Regions from separate parts of the Streptomyces sp. NPDC059816 genome, predicted to be linked through region 3. Evidence: riboswitches for the same ligand, from Rfam matches in the RefSeq annotation. Region 3 holds a riboswitch; each other region holds the start of a gene.
The links. A riboswitch is a leader RNA that binds a small molecule or an ion and turns the genes downstream of it on or off. The one in region 3 is predicted to bind cobalamin.
Positions count from the first base shown of each region.

Region 1: linked by a shared signal. The riboswitch ahead of ACFV88_RS31200 (prenyltransferase/squalene oxidase repeat-containing protein) and the one ahead of ACFV88_RS26925 ((2Fe-2S) ferredoxin domain-containing protein) in region 3 are both predicted to bind cobalamin.
Region 2: linked by a shared signal. The riboswitch ahead of metE (5-methyltetrahydropteroyltriglutamate--homocysteine S-methyltransferase) and the one ahead of ACFV88_RS26925 ((2Fe-2S) ferredoxin domain-containing protein) in region 3 are both predicted to bind cobalamin.

Region 1 is NZ_JBHWIQ010000032.1:17,006-26,912, reverse strand. Features, by position in the region: gene ACFV88_RS31225 (DUF1989 domain-containing protein) at 1-602, opposite strand, end outside; gene ACFV88_RS31220 (LacI family DNA-binding transcriptional regulator) at 800-1,780, shown strand; gene ACFV88_RS31215 (MFS transporter) at 1,791-3,146, opposite strand; gene ACFV88_RS31210 (ArsR/SmtB family transcription factor) at 3,256-3,606, opposite strand; gene ACFV88_RS31205 (hypothetical protein) at 3,738-5,150, opposite strand; cobalamin riboswitch at 5,259-5,398, opposite strand; cobalamin riboswitch at 5,466-5,594, shown strand; gene ACFV88_RS31200 (prenyltransferase/squalene oxidase repeat-containing protein) at 5,709-8,510, shown strand; gene ACFV88_RS31195 (hypothetical protein) at 8,507-9,478, shown strand; gene ACFV88_RS31190 (energy-coupling factor transporter transmembrane component T) at 9,487-9,907, shown strand, end outside.
Region 2 is NZ_JBHWIQ010000032.1:4,321-14,227, reverse strand. Features, by position in the region: gene ACFV88_RS31180 (ECF transporter S component) at 1-498, shown strand, start outside; gene metE (5-methyltetrahydropteroyltriglutamate--homocysteine S-methyltransferase) at 563-2,887, opposite strand; cobalamin riboswitch at 3,075-3,294, opposite strand; gene ACFV88_RS31170 (tetratricopeptide repeat protein) at 3,430-3,807, shown strand; gene ACFV88_RS31165 (MFS transporter) at 3,854-5,182, opposite strand; gene ACFV88_RS31160 (winged helix-turn-helix domain-containing protein) at 5,179-5,889, opposite strand; gene ACFV88_RS31155 (TetR/AcrR family transcriptional regulator) at 5,998-6,576, shown strand; gene ACFV88_RS31150 (SDR family oxidoreductase) at 6,701-7,849, shown strand; gene ACFV88_RS31145 (MarR family winged helix-turn-helix transcriptional regulator) at 7,877-8,401, opposite strand; gene ACFV88_RS31140 (DHA2 family efflux MFS transporter permease subunit) at 8,553-9,907, shown strand, end outside.
Region 3 is NZ_JBHWIQ010000023.1:78,782-88,688, reverse strand. Features, by position in the region: gene ACFV88_RS26940 (ferric reductase-like transmembrane domain-containing protein) at 1-667, opposite strand, end outside; gene ACFV88_RS26935 (hypothetical protein) at 859-1,515, shown strand; gene ACFV88_RS26930 (sigma-70 family RNA polymerase sigma factor) at 1,577-2,212, shown strand; cobalamin riboswitch at 2,374-2,501, shown strand; gene ACFV88_RS26925 ((2Fe-2S) ferredoxin domain-containing protein) at 2,562-2,951, shown strand; gene ACFV88_RS26920 (ABC transporter substrate-binding protein) at 3,011-3,991, shown strand; gene ACFV88_RS26915 (FecCD family ABC transporter permease) at 4,102-5,106, shown strand; gene ACFV88_RS26910 (ABC transporter ATP-binding protein) at 5,103-5,951, shown strand; gene ACFV88_RS26905 ((2Fe-2S)-binding protein) at 6,005-6,715, shown strand; gene ACFV88_RS26900 (ABC transporter ATP-binding protein) at 6,775-8,655, opposite strand; gene ACFV88_RS26895 (TetR/AcrR family transcriptional regulator) at 8,746-9,315, shown strand; gene ACFV88_RS26890 (ArsR/SmtB family transcription factor) at 9,471-9,907, shown strand, end outside.

The sequences.
Region 1 (9,907 bases), on a different contig from region 3:
CGGGGATGCTCCACGCGGACCTCGACGTCCCGGGGTTCCAGCAGCTCGCCGTTGACCGGCACCAGGTCCTGGGGGCAGGCCGAGAGCACGACAATGACGTCGGTGAGCGCCTCTAGGGCGACCGAGTCGCCCGGCTCGCTGACCGGGGCGCAAAAGGCGATGCCGCCGTCGTCGTCGACGGGGACGTTCATGAACAGATTGAGCGGGCCCGGCACCTGCTCGGGTCCGGCGACATCGATCGCCGCGAGTGCCTGACGGAAGTTGTCGGTGCAGTTGGCGTGGTAGCCACCGTGGCCCAACTGCTCGTAACGCGCGCGGTCGCAGGCGGGGATGAGGGTGTCGTGGACTCCCGGGGTCGTGTCCTCGACGACGGCCAGGACCGGGCGGCGTGAGCTGTCGACCATGCGGTCACCCACCCGTACCGTGAGGCGTCCCGCGAGGGCACGGGTGTGTGCCGTCGAGAGGGCGCGCCGGGGGTCCTGCTTGACCAGGGCCCAGGTGTCCACCACCTGACTTCCGTGAGTGTTCACCACACGCAGCGTTCCGCCGCGCGGGAGCTCGAACGCCACTCCCGTACGGGCCGCCAGCGTCATCGTCGTCATGGCATCTCCTGGGACGGGCCTCGCGCGTCGCGCGGCACGGGTACGCGACGGTCCGATCGGGAAACCCTCACGCAATCGATTGCGGACTCCCAGGTTATGCAATCGTTTGCGTACGTCAAGGGCAGAGATGAGGACCAACGATGGCGGCATCCCGCACTCCCGGACCCGACCGCGGGCGGAGGGTCACCATGAAGGTGGTGGCTCACCGTGCCGGCGTGCACGTCTCCACCGTCAGTAGAGCGCTGAGCAGTCCCGAGGGCCCGGTGCCCGGCGTCGGTGCCGAGGTGGTGCACCGGGTACGGGCCATCGCCGTCGAGTTGGGGTACCGGCCCGATCCCAACGCGGCCAGCCTGCGCACCCGGCGGACCAAGGTGATCGCCGTGCTGGTCCCGCGCCTCTCGGACGTCGTGCTGGCTACGATCTTCGAGGGCGTCGAGGACCACCTCACCGCGCGCGGGTACCAGGCCGTCGTGGCCAGCACCGGAGACGATCCGGCGGAACGAAGGCGCCGGCTCGACCTCCTGCTGAGCCGACGGATCGACGGCGTCATCATCGGCGACGCACACCTGTCGGACCCCTCGCTCTCCGAGACGGCCGTCCCGTTCGTGCTGGTGAACCGCAGCGTGCCGGGCCAGGTGTCGGCGACCTGCGCTGACGAGGAAGGCGGTCGACTCGTCGGCGCGCACTTCGCAGCGCGGGGACATCGCCGGGTGGGCATCGCCGGCGGCTTCCCCTGGGCGAGCACGGCGACGCGTCGTGCGCACGGGTGCCGAACCGTGCTGGCGGAGCACGGCACGCCCGTCCCTGACGACTACGTGGTCCGGTCCGGGTTCGATGTGGACAGCGGTAGGCGAGCGGCCGATGTGCTCCTGGACCTCAGCCCCCGCCCCACAGCCGTCTTCGCGGTCAACGACCACACCGCGCTCGGGGTGATGGGGGCCATGCGCGACCGCGGGCTGGTCCCGGGACGGGACATCGCCGTCGTCGGCTTCAACGACATCGACGCGGCGCGCGAGTTGACGATCCCGCTCAGTAGCGTGGACAGCAGTCCCCGCCGCATGGGCGGGACGGCGGCGGAGTTGTTGCTGGCCCGGCTGAACGGCCGGGAGGTGCGATCCGTCGAACTGGAACCCGCCTTGCGGATCCGCGCCTCGTCCCTCACCTCACCGGGGGGCTGACCCCGACGCGTCAGATCCCGACCCGGGTCCCGCGGGGCCAGCTGTGGTGGTGCCCGTCGATGACGTAGTGGTGGTCGTGCTGCCAACCGTCGGCACAGGGGGCGGCGTCGACGAGGTGCGGATGGCCGGCGGGGAGGTCCGGGTGGACGTGCCTCAGTCGTGAGGGGTCCCGGGCGGGCCAGATCACGAGGGCGCAACCGGCGGCGCCCAAAGCGAGGACGGCGAGCACCGTGGTGGTGACCGGGAGGCCCGCGGCGGCTCCGAGCCAGCCGGCGAGGGGGTACGTCAGCAGCCAGCACGCGTGGGAGAGGGAGAACTGGGCGGCGAAGGCCGCGGGCAGGTCCGCGTCGGAGGTGGACCGGCGCATCAACCGGCCGGCGGGGGTCAGGACGAGGGAGCAGGCCGCGCCGATCGCGGTCCAGGCCGCCAGGAGCAGGGGCCAGGACCAGACGTCCGGCCGCGCGGCGCCGACGGCCACGACGGCGGCCAGAGCGACCGGGAGGGCGAAGGCGGCCGGCAGCATCACCGTGCGGTCGGTGCGGTGACGCAGCAGCCGGGGCAGGAGCAGCGCGGCGAGGACGGAGCCCGTGCCGTAGGCGCCCAGGGCGAGGGGGACGGCGGTGGCGGGGCGCTGGAGGTGGTCCCGGACCAGGACGACGGTGTGGACGAGGACGACGGATCCGGCGGCGGCGACCGCGAGGTCGAGCGCGATCAGGGCCCGCAGTCGGGGCGTGGCCCAAAAGAGTCGGGTGCCGGAGGTCGCCTTGGCGGCGGAGCCCCCGCGTTCGACGGGTTTCGGTGTGGGGAGGGCGGCCGAGACGACGAGGACCGCGGAGGCCACGAAGCCCGCAGCGGTCGTGGCGAACAGCCAGTCGTAGGGGATGAGGGTGAGCAGCGCCGCCGCGAGCACCGGACTGAACAGGCTCTCCCCGTCGTAGGCGAGGCGGGACATCGACAGGGCCCGGGTGTAGTCGCGCTCGTCGGGCAGTACCTCGGGGATGGTGGCCTGGAAGGTCGGGGTGAAGGCGGCCGACGCCGCTTGGAGGAGGAAGACCAGGACGTACACCTGCCAGAGGGCCGAGACGAACGGCAGGCTCAGGGCGACCCCGGCCCGGGTGAGGTCCGTGGAGACCAGCAGGGCGCGGCGGGGTACCCGGTGGGCGAGTGCGCCGACGACGGGGGCGATCGTGACGTAGGCGATCATCTTGATCGCGAGCGCCGTCCCGAGCACGGTCGACGCCCGGTCCCCGGCGAAGTCGTACGCGAGCAGGGCCAGTGCGACGGTGGCGAGCCCCGTGCCGACCAGGGCGACGACCTGTGCGGTGAACAGACGGCGGTAGGTGCGGTTGCGCAGCACGGACAGCATGAGGTCCCGTCCCGTTCGGCGGGTGGGTGCGACCAGCTCATCGTAGCCAATGGGTGCGCACCTATGCACCTATTGGTGAAAGGCGCTCCGTAGGCGACGCGGGTGGTGGTCAGTCGTGGGGCGGCAGCGCACCGATCTGGTGGTCGGCGACGTTCAGGGCCTCGTCCACCAGCCGGCGCAGATGCCCGTGGCGCAGGGCGTACACGACGCGACGGCCGTCCTTGCGGGCGGTGACCAGACCGGCCAGTCGGAGTTTGGCCAGGTGCTGGCTGACGGAAGGCCGGGCGGCCCCGCACGCCTGGGTCAGCGTGGTGACATCGGCTTCGCCGCGGCCGAGCCGCTCCAACAGTGCCAGCCGGGTCCGGTCCGCGAGCAGGGCGAGGACGGACGCGGCGACGTCGAGTCGCTCGGCCGACTGCTGCGCATGGTGTGCACCTGCTGGGTGCGTGCCCTTGCTCATGCGCCCATCGTAGGGCGGGGCGCGCCCGATCAGTGCATCCGTGCGTACGGATCGCTGTTCCCAGGGGTGGCGCCGTGAGGCGGTCCGGTGGTGCGGGCCCGTGGAGGTGACGGGCCCGCACCGGTTCGGGGTCAGGCTCCCCAGCGCAGGGCGATGGTGTCCCCGACACCGATCGTCCTGCCGCGGGAGGCGGCGGCGAAGGCGGAGCCGTCCACACTGACCTTCCAGGTCTGGGAACCGCTGTTGGCCTTGCCGTTGAGGGTGGTGATCGTGCCGGTGCCCGACGACGGGGTCACCCCGGTCACACAGCCCGACGGGGTCGCCGAGGTGGCGGCGGCGTCCAGTACGTCCCCGAGGGTGGTCGTGGCGGCCGTGGCGGTGAAGGCGACGGCGCACACCTTCAGGTTGCCCGTTCCGTCATCGACGGTGAGGGCGAGTTCGGTGGCCGTACCGGGGGTGAAGGCGCTCGCGGCCACCCACTTCGGGGCCCCCGCGGTGACCGGGGTGGGCGGGGCGGCGGTGAAGCCGCCGCCCGCGACGGCACGGAGGGCGTCGATGGAGGCGTAGGCGGAAGGGGCGGTGTCGGTGGACTTGTACTTGAAACCGCCACCGGGGTTGTACTGCTGGGCTATCAGGAAGTCCACCGGGGTCTTGCCCAGGGTGGTGAGGAAGTCGCCGGTCTGTGGGTTGATGCCGCAGGCGTTGAGCCCGGCGACGGCCCATCCGTTGGAGTTGGTGTTGACTCCGTACAGGGCGTTGAACGCGCCGTTGGCCGCGACCAGTTTGCTCTTCAGGAACGCCTTCGCCTGGACGACGTCCGCGTCCGTGTTCGGAACTCCCGCGGCGCAGAGCGCGGCCATCGAAGCGCCGGTCATGTCGACGTCGCCGGGGGCGCTGAGGCGGGTCGGGTTGCCCTCGGCCTTCTGGAAGTCCCACCCTCCGTCGTGGTGCTGGTTGGCGCGGATACGGGTGACGACCTTGTCGAGGAGCGCCTGGGGGACGCGCCGCACCCCGGTCTGCGTCTTGGCCCCGGCCAGGGCCAGCCCGGCGAAGACGGTGCCGTTGTAGGTGGCCGAGGGGCCGAAGTAGCCGGCCTCGGCGTTCTGCCAGTAGCCGTAGACGTCGGCGATCAGGTTCCGGGAGGCGGACACCCGGGCCGGGTCGATGCCCGCCGCGTAGGCGTTGAGGGTGGCGCGCTCGTAGTCGGTGACGACCGGGGTGGCGGACGGCCAGCCGGCCGTGGAGAGCAGATTGCGGTAGACGGTGCGGGCGTTCTTCGTCGTGTCACCGCCGGGTGCCACGTCGACGACCGCGGTCCCGGCCGCGGCGAAGGCGCTGAAGGCCCATTCGTTGGACAGCCCGGTGCCCGCGTAGGAACCGTCCGCGGCCTGGAGCGACTTGAGGTAGGCGACGCCGTTGGTCTTGGAGGTGGCGATCTGGGCGGGCGTCGAGGTCGCCGCCGCGGGGAGGACGGTCAGGGCGAAGGCCCCGAGGGCGGCGGGAACGGCCAGCGCGAGGCGCCGGGTGGTCGGGGGACGGGACATGGCCTGCTCCTGTGGTGGACAGGGGACACCGGCCGGGCGCACCGCGCCGCGGGGACACCGTGGCGGCGCTGGCGGGTTAGGGCCGTCGTCCCCTCGCGTGGTACGGCTTCGAATGTGACGTCACCGCATGGGCATTCGGGCTCGGGTACGGCACCGTGCCGCCCCACACCGCTGCGCGTCAGCCCCGGTTTCGCACCGGATTCCCCCATGTGGCAGCCCTGGACGCTACCCGAGGGATCACCAGCGCACCAGATGGGGCGCTTGAGCAACCGTGCGCTGTCAGCGGGTAGTTCATGCCTCCTTGACGGTGTCTCGGGCCGCATGTTCCAATCCGGCTGATACGCACTGCACTTCAGGGGAAGCCGGTCGAAATCCGGCGCTGACCCGCAACCGTGGGCCCGGTGACACCGGGCGAGCCGGACTGCCTGGAGCGCCAGATCTCAGCGAGAAGCGCCGTCGCGGACTACGGCGTGGTCGACCGGCACGTCGGTGACGCCCTGGTGTCACTGCGGGCCCTTCAGCCACGTCTGGCCGCCCGGATGACACGGGGGAGCTCGGGTGGACAGGGACAAGGGGAGACGGTTCGCAGGGCTGGCCGCCCTGCTGTCGGCCGTGCTCCTGTTCGGCGGAACCAGTGCCGTGCTCGTCACCGCCGCCCCGGTGCTCGCCGACCCGATCGACCGGTGCACCGCCAGCAGGGGAGCCGTCGTCGCGGTGGACTTCGGCCCCTTCGGCGGCACGGTCGAGCGGGGCTGCGACACCACGCCCACCACCGGTTACGAGCTGCTGCACGAGGCGGGCTTCAGCACGGCCGGCACCGGCCACGACGGCGATGCGTTCATCTGCCGCATCGGCCACGGCTCGTTCCACTCCGGCACCCCGTACCCGACTCCCGCCACCGAGGACTGCGTCCTCACCCCGCAGGCCACCGCGTACTGGTCGTACTGGGTCGCCTCCCCCGACGAAGAGGACTGGAAGTACAGCCAGTACGGGGCGATGGACCGCAAGCCGAAGGCCGGTGACGTGGACGCCTGGGTCTTCGGCGGCACCGACGTCGGCGGCACCACCGGCCGCCCGACGTTCACCCCCGACGAGGTGCGGGCGGGCGGCGGCACACCGGGTCCAGGGCCCGAGGAGCCGAACGTACCGCCCGCCGAAGTGGACCTCGCGAAGGCCACCGCCTGGGTCCGGGCCGAACTGACCGACGGTGAAAGGGTGGTGGACGAGGGCGCCGACACCCCCAACTACTTCCTGACCACGGAGGCCGCGTACGCACTGGCCACCCGGGGCAAGAGCCGGGCGCTGAACAAGGTGACCGCCTTCCTCCGCGCCCACACCGACGCCTACGCGTACGCCGCGGGAAGGGACGGGGCACCGGACGCCACGGCCGCCGCCCGGCTCGCCCTGCTCGCCGCCGTCACCGAGAACAACCCGCGCGACTTCGGCGGACACGACCTCGTCGGCGATCTGGTGCACCACGTCTGTCCTGCCGGCGGGCAAGCCGGCTGCACCGCCGAGGGCGACTTCCGCAACGCCTCCTACACCGACGGGCAGGCCCTGGGGGTGCTCGCCCTCCTGAGGGGCGGCGTGCGGCCCCCGGCCGCGACGGTGACCCGGCTCACCCGACTCCAGTGCCGGGACGGCAGTTTCACCAGTGTCCTGATCGGCCCCGGTGAGAACTGCGAGGCCGACCCCCTCGCCACCGGCCTCGCCGTGCTGGCCCTGCACCAGGCGGGCGGTCACCGGGCGGTGGTGGCGAAGGCCCGCGACCACCTGCGGAAGGCCCAGCTGAGCAACGGCGCGTTCCCCGGCTACACCGGTGGCACCACGGGCAGCGTGATCGGCACCGGCTACGCCGCCCAGGCCCTACGGGTCCTCGGCGAGAAGGTGCGCGCCGACGCCGCCGTGTCCTGGCTGTCCGGGCAGCAACTCACCGACGGGGGCTTCGGTTTCGAGGAGGGCGCGGCGGACTCGGTGTTCTACGCGACCGGGGTGGCCGTCCTGGCGGGGGCGGACACCAGCCTGGCCTCGCTGACCACGAAGAAGCCCGATCGTCCGCAGCCCCCCGGCACCACTCCCCCGGCTTCACCGCCCGCCTCACCGCCCGCCTCGGGGAACGGCCGGGGCCCGGACCTGAAGAAGGGCGTCGCGTACCTCACCGACGCGGCCCGACTGCGGCGGGGCCGCTACTACGACATCGGCGCCGGGTCGACGCGGGCGGACTTCGGACTCACCATCGACGGCGCCTACGCACTCGCCGCGACCGGCCACGACGACGACGCGTTGCGCGGCATCGTCGACTTCCTCGACCAGGGGGGCGAGGACGGCGAGGGGCGCACCGTCCACGACTGGACCAAGGTGGGTACCCGGTACGCCGGAGGCGGTTCCCTCGGCAAGACCGCCGTCCTCGCCCAGGCCGTCGGCCGCGACCCGCGCGACTTCGGTGGACAGGACCTGATCGCGGCGCTGGCGACGGCCGTCTGCCGGGGCCCCAGTACCGCGCCGGACCGCAGCTGCGCGGCGAAGGGCGCGTACCGCTACGCCCCGTCCGTCTTCGCCCACGCGCTCGCGGTGATGGCGCAGATCCGGGCCGGGGAGGAGGGCGCGGCGTCCGACCCCGTCGCCTATCTGAAGAACCTTCAGCACGCCTCCGGCGCCTTCCCCAGCCTGGTGCCGGCGACCGGGGACTCCGATGTGGACTCCACCGCCATCGCCGCGATGGCCCTGGACCTCGTCGGGGACGACGAGGCCGATGCGGCCGTCGAGCGGGCGCTCCGCTGGATCTCGACGAAACAACTCGACGACGGCGGCTTCCCCGGCGCCGCCGGGAATTCGGTCAACTCCGCCGCCCTCGCGGTGCAGGGCCTGTCCCTGGACACCCCGGAGTACGAGCGGCAGATCGCCGGGGCCCGGAAGTTCCTGGCCGCGCAGCAGAACCCCGACGGCGGGTTCAACGTTGCCGAGGACGGCCAGCGGGGCTCTGACCTGCGGGCCTCGACCCAGGCCGTCGGCGGCTCCACCGGCATCTCCTTCGGCGTGCTGACCCGCGATCTGACCGGTACCCGACCGCAGCCCGACCCCGACCCCACGCCCACGCCCTCCGCGTCGGCGTCCACACCGGCGATCGTCACTCCGGGCGACGCGGGCCCAAGCCCTGCGGGTACCGGGGGCGAGGGCGCCGCGGGCGCCGGCGACCGTGGTGCCGGCGCTTCGGGGGGCGGCGCCCAAGGCGGGTTGGCCTCCACCGGAGGCGGGGTCGCGGTGCTCGCCGCCGGCGCCGCAACGCTCGTCCTGGCGGGCTGCGCGGTGACCGCCGCGGTCCGCCACCGCAGCAGGGCCCTACGAGGGGGACAGTCGTGACCAGGATCGCCGCACGCGTGGCGCGGACCGCCGCAGCCCTGGGCACGGCATGCGCCCTCCTGTGGGGCACCACGGGTCCCGCGTCCGCGGCTTCCCAGCCGATGGGACGGTGCACCACCTCCTCCGGCGTGGTGCTGGCCGTCGACTTCAGCAGGTGGGGCGGCCCGTTGTACCGCTCCTGCGGCACCACCCCGACGACCGGGTACGAACTGCTCAACCAGGGCGGCTGGCGCACCACCGGAACGGGCCACGACGGTCCGGCGTTCATCTGCCGGATCGGATACAGCGGCCATCGCGGCGGGAAGCAGTTCCCGCCGCCGGACCAGGACGACTGCGTACTGACCCCGCCCGCCTCCGCCTACTGGTCGTACTGGCACGCGGACCCCGGGGAGAACACCTGGGAGTACAGCCAGCTCGGGGCCATGCTCTACCGGCCGAAGCCGGGCAGCGTCGACCTCTGGATCTTCGGCGGCACCAACATCGAGGGCACCAGGGGCCGTCCGACCGTCACCCCCGATCAGTTGCGGGCCCGCAACACCGAGCCGACCGGGGGCGGCAAGCCCGCCAGGACGCCGCCCACGCGCACGGCGGACCCACTGCCGCCCGGCACCGACACCGGCCCCACTCCGACCCGGACCCGTCCCGCCGCGCCGCCGTCCCGCACCACTCCCCCGCCGACCAGGGCGGCCCCCTCCCCGACCCGCTCGGCCAAGCCCTCAGCGTCCGCGCCCCCGCGCACCTCCCCGAACGCTCCCCCGACGTCGCCGTCACCCTCGCCGTCCGCTTCCTCGGCGCCGGCCCGGGCGGGCGCCGGGCCGAGCCCCGCGCAGGTGGTCGAGGCGGCCCCGGCTGCGGACGCCGCCCATGACTCCGGCTCGTTCGCCCCCGCCGCAGCCGCCGGCGGACTGGTCCTCCTCCTCGTCGGTGCGGCCGTGTTCGCGGCCAAACGCCGCAACCGCACGGAGTAGGCGCCCCGGTGGCTCCCTCCCCTTCCCCCCTGGCGCGTCCGTCCGCGCCCGCGCCCCGGGCGGACCCGGGTGGACGTCGGCTGCCGCGTGCCCTGCACCCGGTGGGCTGGTGGATCTGGGCGCTCGCCCTCGCCACCGCCGTCAGCCGCACCAACAACCCCCTGTTGTTGTTCCTCGTCCTGGCGGTGCTCGGATACGTGGTCACCGCGCGCCGTACCGAGGCGCCCTGGGCCCGCGGTTTCGTCTACTACCTGTACCTCGCGCTGGTCGTCGTGGCGATCAGGGTGGTCTTCCGCGCGGTGTTCGCCACCGGGATCACCCCGCACGACCACTTCCTGTTCGCCCTGCCCCGCGTCCCGACCCCCGACTGGTACGCCGGAATCGAGATCGGCGGTCCCGTCTCCTTGGAAGCCCTGCTCTCCGCGGCCA
Region 2 (9,907 bases), on a different contig from region 3:
TCGCTGTTCGCGTCCGCGCTGATCACCGGTGGCGTCGGCCCGTGGATGCCGTACCAGATGTTCGGCTGCGCCTTCGTGGGCATGCTCGCGGGGCTCCTGCCGAAGGCCACCGGACGTCGGGAGGTGCTGTTGCTCGCCGTCTACGGCTCCTTCTCCGGCTACCTCTTCGGCTTCCTGCTCAACCTGTCCTTCTGGCCGTTCTCCCTGGACCCGGGCAGTTCGATCGCCTACCTGCCCGGCCTCCCCTTCACCGAGCAGTGGCAGCGTTACGTCGCCTTCGACCTCGCGACGTCGCTGGGCTGGGACACCGGGCGGGCCGTCACCAACTTCGTGTGCATCGTCCTCGCGGGTCCGGTGGTGCTGACGGTGTTCCGTCGAGCGGCCCGCAAGGCCCGCTTCCAGGCCCCGGTGCGCTTCGCCGCGCCCCGCGACGGTGCGCCGCCGGACTCCCCGCCGTCCGGGTTCGGGGCCGGGGCGGGGCCAGGCGGGCCGGGCTGAGCGTCTCGGCCGGATGCATGGGGGCCCTCGGTCGGGGGCGGGTGTCCGCCCCCGACCGGTGGCGTCAGGCGTTGCGGGACGTGAGACCGGAGCGGACCTCGCGGGCTGCGGCGACCAGGTTTTCCAGGGAGGCCCGGGTCTCGGGCCAACCGCGGGTCTTCAGTCCGCAGTCGGGGTTGACCCAGAGACGTTCGGCCGGGATGGCCTCAAGTCCCTTGCGCAGCAGGGCGACCGCTTCCTGCGCGCTGGGCACCCGCGGGGAGTGGATGTCGTACACGCCGGGTCCCGCCTCGCGCGGATAGCCGTGGGCGGCGAGTTCACGTGCGACCTGCATGTGGGAACGCGCGGCCTCCAGGCTGATGACGTCGGCGTCGAGGTCGTCGATCGCCTGGACGATGTCACCGAACTCGGCGTAGCACATGTGGGTGTGGATCTGGGTGGCCGGACGCACCCCGCTGGTGGTGAGGCGGAACGACTCCGTGGCCCAGTCCAGGTAGTCCGCGTGGTCGGCGGAGCGCAGCGGCAGGGTCTCCCGGAGTGCGGGTTCGTCGACCTGGATGACGGAGGTCCCGGCGGCTTCGAGGTCGTTGACCTCGTCGCGCAGGGCGAGGGCGACCTGGCGGGCGGTGTCGCCGAGGGGCTGGTCGTCGCGGACGAAGGACCAGGCGAGCATGGTGACCGGACCGGTCAGCATGCCCTTGACGGGCCGTTCGGTGAGCGACTGGGCGTAGGCGGTCCAGCGGACGGTCATCGGCTCGGGTCGGGAGATGTCCCCGGCCAGCACCGGCGGCCGGACGTAACGGGTGCCGTAGGACTGGACCCAGCCGTGTTGGGTGGCGAGGTAGCCGGTGAGCTGTTCGGCGAAGTACTGCACCATGTCGTTGCGTTCGGGCTCGCCGTGCACCAGTACGTCGATGCCCGCCTTCTCCTGGAAGGCGATGACCTCCCGGATCTCGTCCTTGATGCGCTCCTCGTACCCGGCGGTGTCCAGGCGTCGCGCCCGTAGGTCGGCGCGCGCGGTGCGCAGTTCGTTGGTCTGCGGGAAGGAGCCGATGGTGGTGGTGGGCAGCAGCGGCAGGCCCAGGTGGGACCGCTGGGCGGCGGTGCGCTCGGCGTAGGGCAGGGAGCGGCGGCCGTCGGCGTCGGTGACGGCGGCGGTGCGGGCCCGGACCGCCGGGTCGTGGGTGAGGGGGGACCCCGCGCGGGAGGCCAGGTCGGCCCGGTTGGCCGCGAGTTCCGCGGTGATGGCGCCGGTGCCCTGGGCGAGTCCCTTGGCCAGGGTGACGATCTCGGCGGTCTTCTGCTGGGCGAAGGCGAGCCAGCGGGCGATCTGCGGGTCGACGTCCCGTTCGGCGGTGGCGTCCAGCGGGACGTGGAGCAGGGAGCAGGAAGCGGCCACGTCCACCCGGTCGGCGAGGCCGAGCAGGGTGCCGAGGGTGGCGAGGGACTTCTCGTAGTCGTTGATCCAGATGTTGCGGCCGTTGACCACCCCCGCGACCAGGCGCTTGCCCCGCAGGCCACCGACGGCGGCGAGGTCGTCGAGGTTTTTGGCGGCGCGCTCCGTGAAGTCGAGTGCGAGGCCCTCGACGGGAGCCTTGGCGAGGACGGGCAGGGCGTCGCCGAGGCGGTCGAAGTACGAGGCGACCAGCAGCTTGGGCCGTGCGGTGACTGCGCCGAGGTCGCGGTAGGCGCGGGCGGCGGCGTTCAGGTCGGCCGGGGTGCGGTCCTGGACCAGGGCCGGTTCGTCGAGTTGGACCCATTCGGCGCCGGCGGCACGCAGGTCGGCGAGGACCTCGGCGTACACGGGCAGCAGCCGGTCCAGCAGGGTCAGCGGCTCGAAGTCGGGGGCGACGCCGGGTGCGGGCTTGGCCAGCAGCAGATAGGTCACGGGGCCGACGAGGACCGGGCGGGCGGTCAGCCCGAGGGCGAGGGCTTCCTTCAGTTCACGGACCTGCTTGGTCGAGTCGGCCCGGAAGACGGTGTCGGGGCCGAGTTCGGGGACCAGGTAGTGGTAGTTGGTGTCGAACCACTTGGTCATCTCCAGCGGCGCCACGTCCTGGGTGCCGCGCGCCATGGCGAAGTAGCCGTCCAGCAGATCCGCCGTGTGGGCACCGCGGTGCCGTTCGGGGACGGCGCCGACCATGACGCTGGTGTCCAGCACGTGGTCGTAGTACGAGAAGTCGCCGGTCGGCACTTCGTGGACGCCGGCGTCGGCCAGTCGTCGCCAGTTCGTCCGACGGAGGTCGGCGGCGGTCTGACGGAGGGTGTCGGCGGTGACGCGGCCCTTCCAGTAACCCTCGACGGCCTTCTTCAGTTCCCGGTGCTGGCCCTGGCGGGGGTAGCCGTACACGGTGGCTCGTGCTGCCGCGGCTGCGGGCTGGGCTGTCACGGAACTCTCCTTCGCGAGATGTGTCCTGAGCATCCCGGGGACGGGACGAGGACGCGAAGGGACGACAGACCTGACGGGTCCGGTGGTGCGCGCGGGGCGCAGCGGTCCGTCTGGTGTGTACTCCCCGGACGGTTGTCCGAGGTTCCTCCGACCCGCCCACGAGGTCACCGGGATGCCGTGCGCGATCGGTCGCGCACGGGCAGCGGGCAGGTCTTCGGACTCGCGGGCACATCCGTCGAAACGGACACCTACTGGCCGTCGCTTCCCAGATCCGTTGCCCGGATCCAGTGCGTATGACGGCGGTCGTTCCCACTCACCGCTGCGGGGCAGTCCCGGATTCCCACCGGGTTCCCTCTTGCGACGCGTCTGTCTGGCGGACAGGGCGAACCAGCTGCACCGATCAGCTTAGAGGGACCGTCCGGGTTCGGACAGTGCCGCCCACATTTCGGATGGTGAGGTGAGACGCCCGCGGGCCCGGGGGCTCGGGGAATATCCACCCGTCCGACCCGGTTGGGCCGGGTGTCACATCGTCGAAGGAGGTCATGGTGAGCACGGCGTACTACGAGTTCGGCACGGCGGCGGAGCGCTGGGACCGGGCCCGCATGTTCTTCGACTCCAAGGAGTACCTGACGGCCGCACGCATCCTGGGCGGTCTGGTCGAGGAGGAGCCGGAGCAGGTCGCCCCGCGTCTGTTGCTCGCCCGTGCCTACTACCACTCCGCCCAGCTGGGTCGGGCGGAGGAGCAGCTTCGCGCGGTCCTGGAGCGGGACCCCGTCGAGGGTTACGCGCGGCTGATGCTGGGCCGGACGCTGGAGCGTCAGGGGCGGGACGCCGAGGCGGCCCCTCAGCTGCGGATGGCGGCTGCGTTCGCCGGGGAGTTCTCCCCGACCGACGGCGCCGCGGCGAACGACGGCGTCTGACTCCGGGCGCACCCGTCGTCCGGGCGGGTCCCGGTGCGGCGCGCGGTCATAGCTCCGCGCGCCGCACCGGCGCGGTGAGCGACAGCGCCACCGCGGCGATGCAGACGGCCCCGCAGCCGAGGAAGAACGCACCGGTGCCCCACCGTGCGGTGACGACACCCGCCAGGGGGTAGAGGGCGGGCGCGAGTCCGAGGGTGCACAGGGTCGTGACGGAGGTGATCCGTCCGAGGTACCGCGGTTCGGTGGCCCGTTGCACCAACGTGTGCGCGAGTGTTCCCGCGGTACCGGACGCCGCACCCACCAGGCCGCAGCACAGCAGTGCGGTCGACGTGGTCTGCGTCCGGCCCAAGGCCGCCACGGCCAGCCCGCAGAGCAGGAGCGCCGTGGCCATGACGGCGGGTGCGCGGGGAACCCGGGAGACGGTGGCCAACACCAGTCCCGTCGCCGCCCCGCCGATGCTGAACGCCGCCAGGAGGCCGCCCAGTTCGGCGGGCCCCCAGCCCCGGTCCTGGGTGAACAGGACGAGGCCGGCGGCGAGCGGGCCGCTGAAGCACATCTCGCCGAGGGCGAGAACGGTGACCAGGCGCGCCAACCGCCGGTCACCGCGCAGCAGTTGCCACCCCTCGCGGAGGTCGTCCCGGAAGGTGGTGGCCGGACGGTCCCGTCCGGACGGCCCACCGGCCGGGGAGGGCGCCAGGGGCGCGATCCGCACCAGGACGATCAGCACCAGCGACACCACGAACAGCACTCCCGCCACCGCGAACCCGGCCGCCGCGCCGCCGACGGCCACCACGGCCGCCGCGATCAGCGGGCCCACCGCGTTCCCGAGTCGCACGGCGAGCCCCCGCAGGGCCTGCACCCGGGCCAGCTGGGCGACCGGGGCGATGCGCGGGGGCAGCGCGCCGACCGCGGGCATGAACACGGCGTCGACGATCCCGAAGGCCAGGGCGAGCAGGCACAGGGACCACAGACCGGGCCCGGCGATCCAGGTCACCAGGGCAACGGCGGCGACCATCGCACTGCGGACGGCGTCGCTGGCGATGAGTACGCGGCGGGGTCCGAACCGGTCGGCCAGGACGCCGCCGCCCAGCATCAGGACGGCCCGGGGCGCGGCGCCCACCGCCAGGACCAGGCCCACCTGGGCGGCGCCCGCGACCCGTGAGGCCGCCCAGGTGAGGACGAAGTAGTAGGCGACGTCGCCGGTCACCGAGGCGGTGTACGCACCGAGCCAGCGCAGCACGTTGGCGTCGCGGTAGACGGGTCGCCCGTCCCGTTCCGCTTCGGTCGGGTGGGTGACGCACGGACGGGCGATCCCCGCGGTCGGGGTTCCTGGTTCCAGCCCTGCACGGCCGTGACCGGATCCGTCGTCGCTCACCCGGCCCCCTCCGTTCCCGTCGCCCCGTCTCCCGCCTCGTCTCCCGCCCCGTCCGTCGAGCCGTCCGTCGGGCCGACACCGCGTGCGTTCGTCGTCCGGGGTGCTTCGGAGGTGGCGTAGATCTGCACGTGGGCGGCGACCGGCCCCGCGGCTTCCGTCCGGTGGGCTTCGGTGCGGCGGGCGTCGCCCCGGGCCTCGTACCGTGCGATCACCTCCGCCAGTTCGTGCTGCATCCGGCGGGCCTCGTCCGGCGTCAGCCACAGCTGGTGGTCGGTGAAGGCCAGTGCCCCGAACCACGGGTCGGGCAGCGCGGGCACCGTCTCGGTGGCCACCCTGCGCAGGGTCTCGCTCTGGGCGAGGGCGACGGCCTGGACGTAGGCGCGTTGGTCCGTTCCGTCAGCACCGGTGTGGGCGGGGTCGTGCTCGGTCGTGGTGTGCCTCGGTCGCCACCACCGCTCCCGTTTGCTGCCCCGCTCCCGGTCCTCCTCGATGAGTCCGCCGGCCGCGAGCCTGCGCAGGTGGTAGCTGGCCGCACCCGAGTCCAGGTCGAAGCGGCGGGCGAGTTGTCGTCCGGTGGCGGGCCCGTGCCACCGCAGATGGGTGAGCAGGGCGACGCGAACGGGATGGGCGAGGACGCGCAGGGCTCGGGGGTCGAGGGACAGGTCCAGTACGGATCGATCGGGGTCGGAGGCCGCCGTGTCGTTCATGAGAGGACACGATAGGTGCGAAGAACTCTTCGCGAACAGTCTTTCGCGAAGAGTTCTTCGCACTGTGGAGCCTGGACAGAATATGCAGATCGGTCTACCGTTCCGGCCATGGGAGCCAAGGGCGAGGAAACGCGGGCCAGGATGATCGCCGCCACGAGGGACCTCATCGAGGCCCGCGGCTACCACGGCACCGGACTCAACCAGGTGATCGCCGACAGCGGCGCGCCACGCGGCTCCCTGTACTTCCACTTCCCGGCCGGCAAGGACCAGTTGGTGGCCGCCGCGCTGTCGGGGGCGGGAGCCGGGATCGGCGGGCTGCTGCGCACCCTGAGCGAGGACGGACCCGCCCCGGGCGACCTGGTGCGACGCCTACTGGACGCACTCGGAGACCGCATGGAACGGTCCGGTTACACCAAGGGCTGCCCGCTCGCGGCCGTCGCCCTGGAGGTCTCGGGCGACAACGAGGAACTACGGCGCGCATGCGCCGACGAGTACGGGGGCTGGCAGGCGATCCTCACCGAACTCCTGATCGCCGAAGGGCGCTCACCGGAGGCGGCGGACGCGATGGCCGGCACGGTCCTGGCCCAGATCGAGGGCGCCCTCCTCCTGGCCCGGGTGCGACACAGCCGCACCCCCCTCGAACAGGCCGGCCGCGCCGTGGACCTCCTGCTCGCCGCACCGGCCTGACGGCCCCCGCACCGACCCGACCCCCGGCGCCCACACCTTCACTCCGTTCGTGAAATATGCAGACCGATCTATTTATTCATCGCGACCTCAGACTGCCACGACCGCATCCCCAAGGGAGCCGAGCATGACCCCGCAGCACGACCCGCCTCACCCGACCGGCGCCGAAGCGACGGACGTCCGACCCGCTCCACCGCCACGGACACTGGTGCTCGGTGCAACCGGCTTCATCGGGCGCCATCTCGTCTTCGAACTCCTCACGCAGGGCGTCCCCGTGGCGGCGGCCGTCCGCGGTGACGTACGGCGCGCGGACGGGCTGCGCCGGTGGCTGGGCGAGCACGGAGCCGTTCCGGAGGGACTGACCGTGGTGCAGGTCGACCTCACCCGCCCCGGGCTCGGCCTCACCCCGGAGGACGACGACCGCCTCACCGGCGTGCGCGACGTGTACAACCCGGCCGCGCTCTACCGGTTCGGTCTCGCCCGCGAGGAGGCGTACGCGGTGAACGCCGCCGGGGCCCTCCACACGGCGCAGTGGGCGGCGACCCGACCGGACTTGCGTCGACTGGTGCACCTGTCGGGCTACCGCATCACCGGCCGGGACGTGCCACGCTTCCCGCTCCCGGCGGCGGAGGCGGACGCGCTGTACCGGCGCCAGGGCGCGTACGAGGCGTCCAAGCGGGAGGGCGACGCGGCCGTCCGGATCACGGCGGCGCGCTTGGGCGTGCCGTTGACGGTGGTCGGCCCGAGCAGCGTCATCGGCCACTCGGTCACCGGTGCGTCGGGGCAGTACATCGGCCTGGCGGACCTGGTGCGCAAGCTGTGGACCGGTCGCCTGCCGCTCCTCCCGGGCACGCGACGCACCTTCATGCCCGTCGTCGCGGTCGACCACCTCGCACGGTTCCTCGCCGCGGTGCCCGAGCACGACCGGGGCGCCGCCCACCTGCACACCGTGCTCGATCCCCAGACACCGGAACTACCACGCCTGGTCGCGCTGATCGCCGATCACCTCGGGGTCCGCGCGCCGCGCCGCACCGTTCCGGTGGGACTGGTGCGCCGGCTGCCCCGCGTCCTCACCGGAGCGGACCCGGAGACGCTGCCGTTCTTCTCCGAGGACCGGTACGACACCCGGTCCGCCGATCTGCTGAGCCGCGCCGCCGGACTGCACCACCCACCCGTCGAGGATCTGTTGCGCCGTTGGGCGGAGCGGTTGGTGGCCGACGGGTTCGGGGCGTCGACCGGTCCTGACCGGGGCGATTCCGGGCCGGGGAGGAGTTGACCCGACCGGGGCGGGCGCGCCCCGGCGTCAGGCGTCGCCGGGGCGGGGGGCGGGTCCCCGACCCGGCTGGTACTCGTCGGCGAGCAGCTCCCCCATGGTGGCGCAGAGGTGCCCCACGAAGTCCTCGAACTGACGCAGCTGCTCGGGCGGGTACTGCGCCATGGCCTCCGTCATCCGCTCCGTGTAGGCCGTGAAGAACTGCTCGGCGCGCGGGCGGATGCGGGGGCTCGACCGCAGGGTGACGACCCTGCCGTCGGAGTGCTCCCGGGTGCGGACGACGCACCCGGCCGCTTCGAGCCGGTTGAGCAGGATGGTCGTCGCCCCGGACGACAGCGACACCCGTTCGCCCAGCCGGGCGGGTGACAGCGGGGTGCCCTTGTCCTCGGCGTAGAGGATCTCCGCGAGTGCGGCGGCGTCGGTGGAGTGGAGTCCCAGCCAGGACGCGAACCGCCGGGTGAACTCCGTGTAGTTGGCCCCGAAGGCCCGCAACCCCTCCATGAGGCGGTCGCGCTGCTCCTCGAGGTCGACGGACTCCGGCCTCTCGATGGACATGCGTCGTTTCCGATCCGTTCCGATGACCCCAACAGCACGGTCCGCCCAGTCAACGCGGTCAACCGCTCGATTGACAACCTACCTCGACGAAACTACCTTTGCCGCAAAGTTAGTTAGCTTTACTGCAAAGGTAACTCTGAGTGGGGGAAGAATGACCGAACGTACGGAGGCTCCGGGCGGCGGGGTGCCTTCCGGGGGCGCGGAGCCGCCCTCCCGGCGGCAATGGCTCGGGCTGATCGCCGTGTCCCTGGGCGTGGCCCTGATCGTCGTGGACATCACGATCGTCAACGTGATCCTGGCCCCGATCATCGACGACCTCCAGGTCACCTCGATCGAGGCGCAGTGGGTGCAGGAGTCGTACGCGATCGTCTTCGCCGCGCTACTGCTGGTCACCGGTCGACTGACCGATCTACACGGCGCGCGACGGGTGTTCCTCGTGGGTCTCGCCGTCTTCGGCCTGACCAGCGTGGCCGCCGCGCTCGCTCCCAACGGCGGACTGCTGATCCTCGCCCGCTTCCTCCAGGGCATCGGCGGGGCCATGATGCTCCCCTCGTCACTGACGCTGGTGAACGCGACCTTCACCGGTCGGGCGCGCGGCCAGGCGTTCGCCGTCTGGGGCTCGACCATCGGCGCGGCGGCGGCCGTGGGGCCGGTCCTGGGCGGCTGGCTCGCGGATCTGTCCTGGCGCTGGGCCTTCGGCATCAACGTGCCGCTGGTGGCCCTGGTCGCCCTCGGCGTCCTGCGCTACTTCTCCGCCTCACCGCGCACCCTGGGGCGGGTCGACGTACCGAGCGGCGTGCTGTCCGCGGTCGCACTGGGGCTCCTGGCGTTCGCCCTCATCGAGGGCCGCACCCACGGCTGGCTGCTCACCACGGAGCCCCTCGTCGTCGGTGGGGCCTCCTGGAGCGGGGGGCCGTCCCCCGTCTTCGTCGCGTTCGTCGTGTCCGTACTGACCGGCCTGGCGTTCTGGCGGCGCCAACGGGCCCTGTGGCAGCGCGACAGCGAACCGCTGATGGACGTGCGGCTGTTCGCCATTCCGTCGTTCCGCAACGGGAACGCCGTCACCCTGATCGTGGGTCTCGGCGAGTTCGGCATCATCGCGGTGCTGCCCCTGTGGTTGCAGTTCACCCTCGACTACACCGCGTTCCAGGCGGGCCTGTCCCTGGTGGCGATCGCGGTGGGCAGCTTCTTCGCGAGCGGGGCCAGCTTCTCGATGTCCGCGTCCGCCCTCACCCTGGTGCGGATCGGGCTGGCATTGGAGGCGGTGGGGATGGCGGTGCTCGGACTGGTCGCATCCGTCGACGCGCCCTGGTGGCCCGTCGCCTTCGCCCTCTTCGTGTACGGGATCGGGGTCGGTTTCGCCACCGCCCAGGTGACCAACATCGTGCTGGTGGACGTCCCCGCACACAGCGCCGGGCAGGGGTCGGGCATCCAGAGCGCGGCGCGCGAACTGGGCGCCGCGCTGGGCATCGCGGTGCTCACCACTCTGTTCTTCAGCACCCTCAC
Region 3 (9,907 bases):
TGGCGCCGATGCGGTGGCGGACGTAGAAGAGCAGGCCGAGGGGGATCGCGAGGTAGAGCGCGGCCTGACCGACGGGAATCGCGATCCGGCCGGTTCCCGAGGCGTACCCGCCGGGCACGAACGCCTCGACGAAGGCCGTGGCGGTGCTGGCGTACCAGGCGTCGGTGTCGTGCCGGACCAACTCGGCCGCGAACAGCAGTGCATGAGCGGCGATCAGCGCGATGGTGTTGATGCTCGTGGTGCGGTGGAGCCGTTCGAGGCGGGGGCCGGCCAGGGGCAGCCAGCTCGGGCGGGGGCCGGACAGCAGCAGTCCGAGGACCACGGTGCCCCAGGCCCACAGCAGCGCGGACCAGCCGAACGCCTGGCTGAGGAAGTACATCCAGAAGGCACCCGTGTCGGCCATGAACGGCATCACGGTGAGCGTGGACGAGGTCTCGGCCTCGATCCGGACGTAGAGCAGCACGAAGACGGCGCCCGTGACGAGGAGGGCGAGGGAGCCGTCGAGGACACCCGCCCGCAGGTCACCGCGGAGGGTCGCCCGGGGGCGGGGCGGCGCCGTCGACACGCCCGACGGTCCGGGGGGCGCACCTACGGCGGGAGAGGACTCGGAACCGGGCGCAGCACGGTCGTTTGTGGGGTTCACGGCGAGGGGCTCCGCTTCTGTCACGTGTCAATGAGGTCGTGCACGACCGGGTGGGGCCGGTCGCACACGTAGTCGGATGCGGAGGGCGGAAAGTTCCCGGGAGCGGGTAGTGACATGGGTCACGACACACGGTGTCCACAAACGGGGGCGATCGCGCCAACTGTCCGGTCAAAGCCCTTACCCGGGACCCGTATCCCACTGGCACCATGACTCTCATGGGAGCCGGAACCGCACTCCGCCTCACGCACGCGACGATCCTCGTCGCCGTGTGCGTCGTGGTGTCCGGGCTCGGCCACGCCCTGGCGTCGGGGGTCTCGCCCTCGTTCCAGGGGTATGCGGTCGCGGTTCCCCCGGTGTCACTGCTCGCCTGGCGACTGACCCGCAGGGAACGGTCCGCGGGCGCGGTGATCGGGGCGAGCGCCGGGGCCCAGGTCATGCTGCACGCACTGTTCGGTCTGACCCACGGCCCGGGCGGCACGGCACACGGGGTCCACACGGCCCATCCGCGCCCCGCCACCGCGGACGGCACGGGCCTGGCCGGGAGCACCGCACTCGCCCTCTTCCGTTCCCTGCGTGGCCTGTTCGACCTCTCTTCGGTCAGCTCGGGCATGGCCAGCGCGCACGTGCTCGCGGGTGCGGTGTGCGGCTGGTGGCTCTGGCGGGGGGAGCGCGCGCTCGCCCAACTCGGCCGGGCGCTGGCGCTGTTCCTCGGGGGCCTGCTGCGGTTCGCCGTGGCCGCCCTGTGCGGGGCGCAGGTCCTGCCGGTGGCGACTCCCGCCCCGGTCGAGCGTCGTGCGTCCGACCGCCTCCCGTCCCCGCTCGCCCTGTTGCGCGCGGCCCCTCGACGAGGACCCCCTCCTTTCGCGTCCTGAGGTTTTGTCCACTTATTTCACCTTTGACGGGTTAAATCCCGGACGCGAAGGGCGATTTGTCATGCCTTATTCACCTGGAGAAGGCGCACGATCCACCCGCAACGGCGCTGCCGCCGCCCGGCACGCGCACCGCGACGCGGAGATCACCACCTGGGCGCTGGCCGCCGGCCTCGGCGACCAGCGCGCCGCCGAACTCTTCGTCCACGCCACCTATGACGACGTACGGCGGTTCGTCGCCCATCTGACCACCGATGTCCCGGGTTCGGAGGATCTGGCCCAGGAAACCTTTCTGCGCGCACTGACCAGCCTCAGCGGATTCGCCGGACGGTCCTGCGCACGCACCTGGCTGCTGGCGATCGCCCGCCGGGTCGTCGTGGACCGGCTGCGCCGGGCCTCCGCACGGCCCAGGATCGCGGACAGCGCCGACTGGCTGACCGCCGCGGAGCGCGCGCAGCCCCGCCACCTCCCCGGCTTCGAGGAATCGGTGGCCTTCATGGACGCGCTCGACTCGCTGGAACCCGGACGGCGCCAGGCGTTCGCCCTGACCCGGCTCCTCGGCCTGTCCTACGCGGAGGCCGCGGAGGCCCTCGACTGCCCCGTGGGAACCATCCGCTCCCGGGTGGCACGTGCCCGTCGGGACCTGGCCGCCAGCTGGTTGGAGCAACCGAGCGGGGCCCCCGCCCTCGTGGCGGCCTGACCGCCGTCCCGGTGCGGGCGGCACTCACCGCCCGCACCGGGACCGGCCCGTTCCCGCGGCCCGTTCCCGCGGTCCGGGCGTGTGACCTGCGCAGCAACCGCGTCCCAGGCATGGGTTCCGGGCGCCGGGTCTGTCATGATGACGCGGAAAGGCGACGGCGGAACGAGGAAACCGGTGTGAATCCGGTGCGGTCCCGCCACTGTGATCGGCGAGCGAACCCCGAACGGCCCACTGCCCCTGTGCGGGTGGGAAGGGCGGGGCGAGCGGTGACCCGAGAGCCAGGAGACTCACGCGGTCGCCTCCTCGACAGAACTGGGGCGGATCTCCCCAGAGGGGAGCGTGAGTCGGGATGCCCGAAGGGCCGCTGGCCGACGATCCGGTGCCGTGCCGGGTCGTGGTGTGCCGGGACTGCTGCTGCGGCAGCGCGAAGGTGATCGGAGTCGATCACTCCGCGCAGGTGGCGCGGCTGCGCGAGGCGACCTCGGTGACGGTCGCCGCCTGCCTGGACGTCTGCGATCAGGCCAATGTGATCGTCGTCCGCCCGTCGGCCGCCGGACGCGCCGCCGGGGCACGTCCCGTCTGGCTCGGCCTCGTCAACGACTCCGACGCCACCGAGGACATCGTCTCCTGGGTCCGCGCCGGCGGCCCGGGGGTCGCCGCACCACCGGACGTCCTCGACCTCTACGTCTTCACCCCGCCGCGGCGGGTCCGTACCGCGCAGTCCGACGCGACGCACTGAACCAACGAACCGATCGCGGGCGGCGCCGTGCCGTCCGCGGTGAGAGGACCGACCACACCATGGCCAGACGCTCCGTCGCCCTGCTTGCCGCAGCCGCCTTCCTGATAGCGGGTTGCGGTGGCGGTGGCACCGACGAGAAGACCGACGGCGCGGCCTCCGCGCCCGAGGGCTTCCCGGTCACCGTCACCAACTGCGGCGTGAAGACGACGTACCAGCGTCCCCCGCAGCGGGCGGTCTCCCTGAACCAGCACGCCACCGAAGTGCTGTTGGCGCTCGGACTGGAGAAGTCCATGGTGGGCACCGCCTACTTGGACGACAAGATCCTGCCCGAGTACGCGGACGCCTACCAGGGCATCAAGGTCCTCGCGGACGAGTACCCGTCCTTCGAGGCGTTGCTCGCCGCCGAACCCGACTTCGCCTACGCGGGGTTCGCGAGCACCTTCGACGAGCAGGAGGGCCGCAGCCGCGCCGCGCTGACCAAGGCGGGCGTCAACTCCTACCTCAATGTGGAGGAGTGCCCCAAGGGGCCGGTGACGATGGACCTGATCGAGACGGAACTCCGCTCGATCGGAAAGATCTTCGGGGTGAAGGACCGCGCCGAACGCGAGGTCAAGAAGGTCCGCACGACGCTGAGCGGTGTCGAGGGCAAGCTCAAGGGCGTCGACCCGGTCGAGGTGTTCGTCTACGACAGCGGCGACAAGACGGCGTTCACCGCGGGCGGTGCCGGCATCGGCAACGAGATGATCAAGGAGGCGGGCGGCCGGAACCAGTTCGACGACCTGGACAAGCAGTTCGGCGACGTCTCGTTCGAGCAGGTCGCCGAACGGGCACCGGAGGCCATCGTCATCTACGACTACGGGGACAAGACCGTCGCCGACAAGAAGAAGTTCCTCCTCGCGCACCCCGCGTTGAAGGACGTCCCGGCGATCAAGAACAAGCGGTTCGCGGTGCTGCCGCTGTCCTCGACGGTGCTCGGCGTCCGGGTGCCCACCGGGGTGTCGGACCTCGCGCGTCAGCTGCACCCGGACCGCTTCCAGTGACCGGCGCGCCCCGGACGGCCGGGGCCGGTGCGCTGCACACCACCCGACGGGACCCGGCCCCGTCGCCCGACTCGTCGGAGCTTCGGACGGGTCGGGCCAAGCCGCCGTACGTGCTGGTCCTCGTCCTGCTGGCCGCCCTGGTGGCGGTGGCGGGGACGGCGGGCATCGCCGTCGGCTCGGTCAACGTCCCCGCGGGTCAGGTCTGGAGCATCCTGCTGCACCGGGTGCACCCCGGACTCGCCGAGACGACCTGGACCCCGGTGCGGGAGACGATCGTCATGGACGTGCGGCTGCCGCGCGTCCTGCTGTGCGCGGTGGTCGGTGCCGGACTCGCCGTCGCCGGAACCGCGCTCCAGGCCCTGGTCCGCAATCCGCTGGCCGATCCGATGCTGCTCGGGGTCTCCTCGGGCGCCTCGGTCGGTGCGGTGAGCGTCCTGGTGTTCAACCTGACGGCGTTCGGCCTGGTGACCCTGCCGCTGGCGGCGTTCTGCGGGGCGCTCGCCGCGCTGATCGCGGTGTACTTCCTCGCCCGGTCGGGCGGGCGGATGACCACCATCCGCCTGGTGCTCGCGGGCGTCGCCACCGCCGAGGTGCTGTCGGCGCTCGCCAGCTTCCTCATCGTCACCTCCAACGACCCGCACAAGACGCAGTCGGCGCTGCGCTGGATGCTCGGCGGGCTCGCCGGGACCACGTGGTCGATGCTGTGGATACCGGCCGTGGTCGTGCTCGCCGGCACGGTGGTGCTGCTCGGGGTGAGCCGCCCGTTGAACCTGCTGCTGGCCGGCGAGGAGGCGGCGACCGCGCTCGGGCTCGACGTGCACCGCTTCCGAGCGGCCATGTTCACCGTCGTCGCGCTGATGATCGGCACCATCGTCGCGGTCAGCGGTCAGATCGGCTTCGTCGGCCTCATCATGCCGCACATCGTGCGGCTGCTGGTGGGCGCCGACCACCGCCGGGCCCTGCCCGCCGCCGCGCTGCTGGGGGCGGCGTTCCTCATCGCCGCGGACCTCGCGGCACGGACCCTGATGAGCCCCGAGGAGGTCCCGGTCGGCATTCTCACCGCACTGGTCGGCGGCCCCTTCTTCCTGTGGCTGATGCGACGGAGGACGTCATGACGGCGCCGATCGAGAAGGAGGGTGCGCGGCTGCCCGGCACGGCCGCGCCCGGCGCACTGGACATCGAGGACGTGACGGTCGCCGTGGGCGGCCGGGCGCTGGTCACCGGAGTGTCCCTCCAGGTGGCCCCGGGTGAGGTGGTCGGACTCGCGGGACCCAACGGCGCGGGGAAGTCCACCCTGCTGCGCACGGTGTACCGCACGCTGCGGCCCACCTCGGGGCGGGTGCTGCTGGACGGCGAGGACGTGTGGCGACTGCCCGGCAAGCGACTGGCGAGGCAGCTGGCCGCCGTGCTCCAGGAGAGCGCGGGGGACTTCGAACTCACCGTGTACGACGTGGTGGCGATGGGGCGCACCCCGCACAAACGGGCCTTCGCCGGCGATGACGCCGACGACCGGGCGGTCATCGCCTCGGCACTGGCCCGCCTCGACGTGGACGCGCTCGCGCAGGCCCCCTTCAACCGGCTGTCCGGCGGGGAGAAGCAGCGCGTCCTGATCGCCCGCGCCCTCGCCCAGCAGGCCGGCACGATGGTGCTGGACGAGCCGACCAACCACCTGGACCTGCGCCACCAGCTGGACGTGCTGCGGCTGGTGCGGCAACTCGGCGTCACCACGGTCGTCGCCCTGCACGACCTGAACCTCGCCGCCGCCTTCTGCGACCGGCTCTGCGTGCTCGCGGCCGGTCGGGTCGTCGCGCTGGGCCCGCCGGCGGAGGTCCTCACCCGGGAGTTGCTGTCCGAGGTGTACCGGGTGGAGGCCGAGGTCGACCGGCATCCGGTCACCGGGGTCCCGCACATCACCCTGGTGACCGGGGACGAGGGTCCGACGCGGGCGTTCCGCCCGTGACGGGCTCCCCGCCTCCGGTCGGGCACCGCCGGGCGGACGAGCGCCCGAACGCCGTGGACCCCGGCGACCCCGGCGAGGCGACGGCCCCGCCGGCCGAGGTCGCCGCGGCCCTGCGCGACGTGGCGGAACTCGGCGGCTTCTTCTCGGTGCGGGTGGGCGGACCCGACGCCGGCTGGCACTCCCTCGGGGAGGCGTACGCGCGCGGCGTGCCCGATCTGATCGCGGCGACCACGGCCCGCCACCGCAGCGAGGAGCCGCGGGTCGCCGCGTCGATCACCCAGCTCAGCCAGGCCGCCCGGCTGTGGTCACCGCTCCTCGCGTGCACGGTCCTGCACGGCGTCGTGCCCGACCTGTCCCGTCTGCAACGCGCCGACGAAGGGCCTGCGCTGCGGCTGCCGCGGGCCACCGGGCGGTACGCGGCCCGGGTCCCCCGGCTCGTGGACGAGCTGTACGACACGGTGGTGACCCGGCGGCTGGACGCATTGCGCGCCGGGCTCCCCGTCAAGGTGTCCCCCCGGCTCCTGGACGGGAACACCGCCTCCGCGCTGGTCGAGGCGGGGCGGGCCGTCCTGGCCGCCCGGCCGGGGGCGCGCGGGCGGCTGGAGCCCCTGGTGGACCGGCTGCTGAGCACGGGCCGCCTCGCCGGTACGGGCTCGGTCACCGGCCCGGACCTGACGTTCCGGCGGCGCAGTTGTTGTCTGTACTACCGGGCCCCGGCAGGGGCGAAGTGCGGGGACTGCGGTCTGGCGGAGCGGCAGCCCTGACCTCCCGGGTCGGCCGCCCGTCGACCTGGCCGCTCCCGGTCACCGCCCGGCCCACCGGGTCACTGCCCGGCGCGGCCCGCGTACTCCACGGACGGCTCGGTGGTTGCGGGCCCGGACATGTGCAGCGCCTCGACGAGGTCCCGGTAGAGCCGGTCGCCGTGCAGGAGTTCGAGGTGGGTGCCGACCGCGCGGACCCCGCCCTCCTCCATCACGACGATCCGGTCGGCGCCGACGACCGTGGACAGCCGGTGGGCTATGGACAGCACGGCCGCGCGGTCCGCGTGGGCGCGGACGTGTTCGGTGATGGCGGCCTCCGTCAGGGCGTCGATCTGGGCGGTGGCCTCGTCCAGGAGCAGGACGTCCGGGGCGTGCAGCAGGGCCCGGGCGAGGGCGACGCGTTGGCGCTGGCCACCGGAGAGCGAGGTCGGACTCAGCTCGGTGTCGAGTCCGTCGGGCAGCGTGCGGACGTGGTCACCGAGCCGCACCTCGTCCAGGGCGCGGTACAACTCGTCCTCGGTGGCGTCCGGGTGGGCGAGCAGCATGTTGTCGCGCACCGAACCGGGGACGAGCGGGGTGTCCTGCTCCACGTAGGCGAAGCGTCGGCGGATGTCGGCCACCAACAGGTCGGCGTAGTCGGTGCCGTCGAGCCGGATTCGGCCGTGCTCGGGGTGGACGAAGCGCAGCAGCAACGAGAACAGCGTCGTCTTGCCGGCGCCGGAGGGGCCGACGATCGCGGTGTGGCCGCGGGCCGGGATGTCGAGGTCCACCTCGCGCACGGCGGGTTGCCCGCCGGGCGCGTAGCGGGCGGTGATCCCGCGGAGTTCGATCAGCGGGCGCTCGCCGTCCCCCTCCGGCCGCACGGGGACCGCAGCGCCGGCCGTGGCGCCCGGGCCGCGCGTGTCGGGCACCTGCTCCGCCTGGCCTTCAAGGGGGACGTCCTCGACCTCGCGGATGCGCGCGGCGGCGGCGATGCCCGACTGGAGCGCGGTCACGTGGCCGGAGAGTTCGGTGACCGGTCCCATGAGTCCGAAGGTGTAGAGGAGGAAGGCGATCAGGCTGGAGACCTCCAGGCTCCCGTGGGAGACCCGCCAGGCGCCGAAGCCGAGGATGCCGATCAGCGCGAGTTGGATGCCTCCGTAGGCGACGGACCAGGCGACCGCCTCGCGCCGCACGGAGTTGACGCCGTGCGCGGTGGCCGTCCGGGCGTGGCCGACGATGCGTTCGGCGACGCGGTCCTCGGCGCGGGCCGCCTTGACGGTCCGCAGGGCGCGCAGCGCGCCTTCGAGCGCCCCGCCCATGCTGCCGAGGGCTGCCTGTGCCTTCTCCTGTTCGGTGGCGATCTTCGGCATCAGCAGCAGGAAGACGGCGGCGATCAGGACGACGGCACCGACCGTGACCGAGAGCAGCACCAGGTCGAGCACGCCCATCAGCACGAGGGTGCCGACCATGAGCACCCCGCCGTTGATCAGGCCGACGATGCTGGAGGAGGCGGCCTCGCGCAGCAGCACGGTGTCGGAGGTGACGCGGGTGGTGAGTTCCCCGGTGGGGCGCGCGCTGAGCGGGAGCAGGGCGGCACGGAAGTAGCGGCGCACGACGGACTCGCGGGCGTCCAGCACGATCCGTTCGGCGACGGTGCCGAGCAGGATCGTCTGCCACAGCCCCACGACCGCGCCCAGGACGAGGAGGCCGAGCAGCACGGTGATCGGCCAGGCGAGTCGGATGTCGCCGCCCAGCGAGTCGAGCACCAGTTTGGTGGTCATCGGGGTGGCGAGTTCCATCGCCGAGCCCAGGAGCGCGAGGAGCAGCCCGAGGGCGAGGCGCCGGCGGTGCGGGCGGGCGAAGCTCCCCAGAATCCGTAGCCGGGCGAAGCCGCCGCCCTTCGGGACTGCCGGGTCGGGCGACGGTCCTTCCGTGGTCGGGGAGGTGGTCGAGGCGGCCACCGGTTCATTAAATCGGTCATCCATGCCCCAGATAAGAGCATGGAGTATCGATATCCGGCAACTGATTACCCACACCGATACACTGGGCCCGTGCTGAAACAGATGCCTCCGGAGGAGTCCCGCACCCGGTCACGAACCCGCCGTGCGATCCTCGACGCCGCCGTCACGGTCCTCAGCGAGGACCACTCCGCACCGTTGAGCCAGGTGGCCGACGCCGCCCAAGTGGCCCGCAGCACGCTCCAGCGCTACTTCGCGGACCGCGCCGCCCTGCTCGCCGCGCTCTCCGCGTACGCGTCCGAGCGGATCGACGAGGCCGCCCGGCAGGCACGGACCGACGAGGGGCCTCCCCTGGACGCCCTGCGCCGCTTCGTCCACGAACTGTTCGACCTCGGGGACATCGTGATGCTGGTGAGCCCGGGCTGGGAGGACGAACAGGACGGGGACCCGGAGTCGGCGACGGACGTGGCCCTGTGCGCACTCCTGGCGCGCGGCCGGGCGGAGGAGGCCCTGGACGACCGGCTCACCGACGCCTGGATCGAGCAGCTGCTGTGGGCGACCCTGTACACGGCCTGGACCTACGTCCGCGACCACGGCGCCACCAAGCACGACTCCCTGACCGCCTGCCTGACCACGCTCACCAAGGCGGTCCGCGCCGAGTAGCCCCGGCGGAAGGGGGGCCCACACCCGATCGCTCCCGTCGAACGCGACACCCGCGCGGAGTCCAACGCCCCGTGCGGCTCGGGCGTCGAGATTCTCCCAAAGAAATTCTGCAAAAATACTTTGGGAAACTGTCGGGAGCGTCCTATGGTCGATGAGTGACCAGTCAAGAGCACCACCGCGTCCTGGACCCCGATACGGACGCCGCCGCCCTCAAGGCCCTGACCCACCCCTTGCGGACGCGTCTGCTCGGCCTGCTGCGCCAGTACGGGCCCGCCACCGCGAGCGAGTTGGCCGTCCGCACCGGGGAGTCCTCCGCGTCCACCAGCTATCACCTCCGGGTCCTGGCGAGGTACGCCTTCGTCACCGAGGCCGAGCACCGGGACGGGCGGGAACGCCGGTGGCGCGCGGTCCATGCGGTCACCTCCTGGAGCAACTCCGCCATGGGTGCCTCCCCCGGGGGCCGCGCCGCCGTCAGCGCGCTGCGCCGGCGCCAGCTGGAGCACCTCGCCAGCTCGCTGACCCGGCACGAGGAGGACATGGAGGCGGGCCGGCTCGGGGAGGAGTGGCGCGAACCCTCCGGGATCACCGACCT